Regions from separate parts of the Alteromonas sp. AWJ4_199 genome, predicted to be linked through region 2. Evidence: riboswitches for the same ligand, from Rfam matches in the RefSeq annotation. Region 2 holds a riboswitch; the other holds the start of a gene.
What was found. Region 2 has a riboswitch for thiamine pyrophosphate ahead of ACXAER_RS17615 (TonB-dependent receptor). Riboswitches for the same ligand answer to the same signal wherever they lie in the genome.
Positions count from the first base shown of each region.

Region 1: it holds a riboswitch for thiamine pyrophosphate, as region 2 does, so the genes downstream of both, thiC (phosphomethylpyrimidine synthase ThiC) here and ACXAER_RS17615 (TonB-dependent receptor) in region 2, are expected to answer to the same signal.

Region 1 is NZ_JBSWUR010000001.1:2,129,499-2,132,643, forward strand. Features, by position in the region: gene ACXAER_RS09315 (heme biosynthesis HemY N-terminal domain-containing protein) at 1-760, shown strand, start outside; TPP riboswitch at 872-983, shown strand; gene thiC (phosphomethylpyrimidine synthase ThiC) at 1,297-3,145, shown strand, end outside.
Region 2 is NZ_JBSWUR010000003.1:120,592-123,736, reverse strand. Features, by position in the region: gene ACXAER_RS17625 (tRNA(Met) cytidine acetyltransferase TmcA domain-containing protein) at 1-520, opposite strand, end outside; gene ACXAER_RS17620 (acyl-CoA thioesterase) at 580-1,005, shown strand; TPP riboswitch at 1,136-1,239, shown strand; gene ACXAER_RS17615 (TonB-dependent receptor) at 1,295-3,145, shown strand, end outside.

The DNA of each region.
Region 1 (3,145 bases), on a different contig from region 2:
CCGGTATTTTCTGCTTCAGGCCACCGACTTTCCGAAAGCGAAAGTAGCCGCAACCGTCATGCACGCACGTATTGATGTCGCTGAAGAAAAGTTTGATGCAGCACTAGAAAAACTTAACGAACTAGACGAGCAAGATCGTGACAACAAGCAGGTTGTGCAGTTAAAAGCGCAAATTCTTGCCAAGCTAGGTAAGTGGCAGGTGCTTCAAGAGAATTTATCAAGCTGGCGTAAAGCCTTGCCAAAAGCTGATTACACCACGTGGAGCCAGCGTATTGCTAAAGGTAAGTTTGCAGAAATTGCCAGTAAGCAAGGTGCCGTTGAGCTTAAATCATACTGGGACACCCTGCCTCGCAAACTACGTCACGATGACGCTTATCGCGCCGCTTATATTCAGCAATTGCTTGACCAAGGCATGCATGCCGACGCACAAAATTTACTAGTTGAATGGCAAAAACGTGGCCCGAATAGCGCCCTATTCCCGCTGCTCACGCAGCTTAATATTCCTGATGCATCGCCATCACTACGTTTACTTGAAAGCTGGATAAAGCAGGACGAAGAAAACGTTGAGCTTTATTCCACACTAGGCCAAGTGGCGTTCAACTCGGGCGATGATGTATTAGCTGAAAAAGCCTTGCTAAAAGCTACCAAAATGGAGTCGCGCAAAGAAGACTTATTGCTGCTATCTGCCATTAGTGAGCGCAAGCATGACACAGCCACTGCCCTTCAGCTTTATAAGGAAGGACAGCAACTAGCTAGCTAAATGAATATTCGTTTAGCTTTCTGGTAGTACTTGTATTTCAACTAAAGTTGAAGATATAGTAACAAGGAATTCTCAATTCGGGTTGTTTCAACAACAACCCGAATTGACTTAAACAACTTGTCGGAGTGCTTCACTGGTAACCCAGTAAGCTGAGACCGCGAAAGTGGGATCCGTAGAACCTGATCAGGCTAGTACCTGCGAAGGGAACAAGAAAATACAATGTGTACGATGTTAAGCAACAGTTTGGCATTGTGAAGCAAGGTTAGATTACTTAGTGGTTTGTTGCTCTTATAACAGACACCAAGCATTCACTTTGAGATAGAGCATCAAATTTCAATGATGCCGTTTATAATTCAAAGTGCATTGCTAAAGTTCTTGTAAAGCAAACTTCCATGAAGTTAAGCGGGTTCAAACCCAGCACCTTTATAATCTACTTCGCTATAGTAATAGGCTAACGCCTATCCGCTCTTACATACTGTATTCTCCTTCACTCCTGACAAGCATTTTTAGAACCTAAATTTACAAGGTCAAATGCTATGTCGAACAGACGCGAACAACGCCAACAAGCTCAACAATTCATAAATGAACTAGCGGGCGAAGCTTACCCCAATTCAACGCGCCACTACGAGAGTGGTAGCCGCAACGATATCCGCGTGGCCATGCGCCTTATCCACCAGCACGATAGCCTAATCGGTGGCACCGAAGAAAACCCTATCTTAGAGCCGAACCCACCTATTCCGGTGTATGACACCTCGGGTCCCTACGGCGACCCACAAGAGAACATAGATGTTCACAAAGGCTTAAGTCCACTTCGTCAAAAGTGGATTGAAGAGCGCAGCGATACTTTTGAGTTAGAGGGTGTTTCATCAAATTTTGCGAAAGAGCGTGAAAACGATATTTTTACTGAAGATTTTCGCTTTATCCGCAGCCGCAAACCTCTAAAAGCGAAAGCGGGCAAGAACGTCACTCAGCTTCACTACGCAAGACAAGGCATTGTTACCCCTGAAATGGAATACATTGCCATTCGTGAAAACATGGGCCGCCAAGCCATTAAAGATGCCGAACTTACGCAACAGCATAAAGGCGAGCACTTTGGCGCGAATTTGCCCGATACCATCACGCCAGAATTTGTACGCCAGGAAGTGGCAGCAGGCCGCGCCATTATTCCATGTAACATCAATCACCCCGAGTTAGAGCCAATGATTATCGGGCGTAACTTTCTAGTAAAGATTAACGCGAATATTGGTAATTCGGCTGTGACGTCGTCTATTGAGGAAGAGGTAGAAAAGCTGGTGTGGTCAACGCGCTGGGGGGCCGATACCATCATGGACTTGTCTACCGGCAGAAATATTCACGAAACCCGCGAGTGGCTGCTGCGTAATAGCCCGGTACCTCTTGGCACCGTACCTATCTACCAAGCGCTGGAAAAAGTGAATGGCGTATCCGAAGACTTAACCTGGGAGATGTTTAAAGACACCCTAATTGAGCAGGCCGAGCAAGGGGTAGACTACTTCACCATTCACGCCGGCGTGCTGCTTGAATACGTTCACCTTACCGCAAAGCGGGTTACTGGCATTGTATCTCGCGGCGGTTCAATCATGGCGAAGTGGTGTTTAAGCCACCACCAGCAAAGTTTCTTGTATGAACACTTTCGTGATATCTGTGAGATTTGTGCTAAGTACGACGTGGCGCTGTCGCTAGGTGATGGCTTGCGCCCAGGTAGCGTGGCCGACGCTAACGATGATGCGCAGTTCTCTGAATTACGTACTCTTGGTGAGCTAACTAAAATTGCATGGGAATACGATGTTCAGGTAATGATTGAAGGCCCTGGTCATGTGCCAATGCACATGATTAAAGAGAACATGGAAGAGCAGCTTAAGCACTGTCACGAAGCACCGTTTTATACCCTTGGCCCGCTTACCACAGACATTGCACCTGGCTACGATCACTTCACCTCAGGTATTGGCGCCGCCATGATTGGTTGGTACGGCTGCGCGATGCTTTGCTACGTAACGCCTAAAGAGCATTTGGGTTTACCTAACAAAGAAGACGTAAAGCAAGGGCTTATTACCTACAAAATAGCGGCCCACGCTGCCGATTTAGCCAAAGGACACCCCGGCGCACAAATTCGTGACAACGCTATGTCGAAAGCGCGCTTTGAATTCAGATGGGAAGACCAGTTCAACTTAGCACTTGACCCTCACACTGCCCGTGCCTATCACGATGAAACCTTGCCGCAGGCCTCTGGTAAAGTTGCGCACTTTTGCTCTATGTGCGGCCCAAAATTCTGCAGCATGAAAATTTCTCAGGAAGTACGTGACGTCGCTAAACAAGCAGAAACCCAAGAGCTTGAGAAAGAAAAAGGCATGAAAGACATGGCTGATG
Region 2 (3,145 bases):
GTGTTTGCCCTACGCGATACCTTTCTACATCAGGCAGAATAGTTTCAGTTTCTGTATGAAAGGCTACATACTCGTTATTCCGAAGGCGTTCAATAAAGCGGGCGAGGTAACGGCTGCGAGCAAGCGTAAAACCTTCTGAAATAAACGGCACAGAAACATTTTCGACCCACTCACTGAAATCTGGGCACACAAGTACTAAACAGCCTTGGCGTTTAACAGTACCTGCTACAGCCATCATATCTCCTGGCTTGAAAGTATCGCGGCAGTCCAAGATAGCCGTGTCGTATTCGCAACCTAGTACCTGTTTGCGCTTTTTTCCTTTCAGCGTGTTACCAGTAAAACTTGCAATGCTCATCGATGAAACGTCATCCGCGAGCGAGTGTATGCAGCAAAGTGCGGCATTACAGAAAGCATTTCCGCCAGAGACAATAAGTATTTTTCGGTGAAGCGGGGGAGTGACGTTTGAGCCATCTTCACAATAAGGGGCTAATAGCCATTCGCGTAATTGAGTTAGCGCCATGAATCAGTTTTTTCGGTATAATCTAACGCTATAGTAGCGATTTATTATGAGGAATTCGAATGCGCTTTCTTTCTCGGCGTCTAGTTATGCCAAACGACCTTAATTACGCCAATTCTTTGTTCGGTGGCCGCGCGTTAGAATGGATAGACGAAGAAGCTGCAATTTGGGCTATTTGTCAGCTAGAAACTAATTGCTTGGTAACTAAGCATATTGGTGAAATTAGTTTCGAATCACCGGCTATGCAGGGTGATATCGTAGAGTTTGGTCTAGAAACTAAAGCTGTAGGCCGTACGTCTATTACCGTAAGCTGCTTGGTACGCAACAAAGCAACCAAGAAAACCATCTGTTTTGCAGACGATATCGTTTTCGTAAAGGTTGACCCTGATACGCGTCAACCAACCGCACACGGCAAAACGTTGGAAGGGTTAAAAGCACAAACTGACGATGAAGTACGTCGCCTAAATATGAATATTGACGCTGAATAGCCCTCAGCTTTCAACGCCTTATATCATATATAAAACCTTACGTTAGCTTAACGTCTTATCTGCTTGACGGCGTGTATCGAACTGGTAGACTCCGTCGCAGAAGTTGAGTTTGCTAGTTTTAGCAGCGCAACACTATACCAAGGGGTGTCCGTTTTCGGTCTGAGATCCACATTCGTGGGAACCCTTAAACCTGATCCGGATAATACCGGCGTAGGGATGGTTCACAATATAGCCTTATCACCTGCCGTTAGACCCGGATCTTTTTTCTTAAATAAGAATAAGAGATCCCATGTATAAAACACTTTTCACACTTTCACTGCTTGCTAGTTCCGTTGCGGCCTATGCGCAACAAACCAATGTAAGTAACACTTCAGATAGCACGCCATCAGATATTGAGCGCGTCATCGTATCTGGTGATTTTCGTCAAACTACACTCGACCAGTTAAGTGCTAGCGCGACCATTTTAGATCAAGAGCGTCTTCGCAGTAGACAGCCGAGCCATATCGACAGTGTGCTAAACAGTATTCCAAACGTAAACTTTGCAGCTGGTGCGTCTCGCGGCCGCTTCGTTCAAATACGTGGTATTGGCGAGCGTAGCCAGTTTGCCGAGCCTATTAATCCTTCAGTGAGCTTTATTGTCGATGAATTCGATTTTTCTGGTCTTGCCGCAGCAGGTCTTATTTTTGATACCAAACAACTAGACGTTTATCGCGGGCCTCAAGCGACGCTCTATGGTACGGGGGCTCTGGCTGGAGCGGTAAAGCTTACCAGTAACAAAGTAGGAAGCGACGCGCCAGATTACGTTGAGGCCCGCATTGGCAATAAAGATAGTTACCGTATTGAAGGTGCCACTGGCGACGATATTAATTCTGATTGGGGATATCGCGTTGCGCTGGTGCATGACCGTAGTGATGGTTTTGTAGAAAATACGTTTTTAGATAGAAGCGACACTAATAATATTGATGAAACTGCATTGCGCTTCGCTGTAGAGGGCAGTGTAGACGAAAGAACCACGCTTGCACTTACCTATCGCTGGTATGACATTGATAACGGTTACGATGCATTCTCGCTCGACAACGACAACAAAACCCTGTCTGACGAGCCAGGCTTTGACGAGCATCAAACACACGCTGTAAGCGCGCGCTCAACAACAACTATTGCAGCGGGCGATCTTATTCTTATTGCCACCCATGCTTCTCACAATATTGCTTATGGCTATGATGAAGACTGGACATTCACTGGCTTTCACCCATGGGGTTATACGTCTTTTGATGCGTACTACCGCGATGTTGAAATCCAAACCGGTGAGTTGCGTTTTGTGTCGTCTAATAGTGCTGCACTTTTTGATGGTATGACCGACTGGACAATAGGCGTATTTTATAAAAACACGGAAGAAAAGCTGCTACGTCAGTACACTTATTTGGATAGTGACTTTGCCAGTGAGTATACCCCAACGACTACCGCTATCTATGCTCAGACTGAAAGCCGTTTGAATGACAATTTAAAGCTAGTAGCCGGGTTGAGAGTAGAAAACTACGATTTCGATTACGCTGATAATAATCAGCTTACACGAGCTTTTGATACCACTATGGTTGGTGGAAAAGTGGCACTTCAGTATACACAGGGCGATCACTTCTATTACGGCAGCATTTCACGGGGTTTTAAAGGCGCTGGCTTTAACCCCGACAGCCGAGTAAACGATAATCAGCGTTTCTTTGACGAAGAATACAACTGGAACTACGAAGTAGGCGTAAAGGGCCCCTTATTTACACCAGACCTAATTGCCCGCGCTGCAATTTTCTACATGGATAGAAGAGATACCCAGGTGAGCGATTTTGACGTTATCACTCGCGATGACGGCACGGCAGGTTTCGTGGATATTATCGATAATGCTGATTTAGGTACAAACAAAGGAGCCGAGCTGGAGCTTAGCTGGATTGCTAGTGATGCATGGCAGCTTGATGCAAGTGTTGGTTACCTAAGCGCTACCTTTGAAGGGTATACGCTTGCAGACGGTACTGAAGTGTCTGAGCAAAGACAGGCTCAATCACCTAAGTGGACCGCAAACCTGTATAGTGAGTACGCACTTACAGGTAACATGCTTTGGCGTGTAGATGTAGATTACAAAAGCGAATACCGT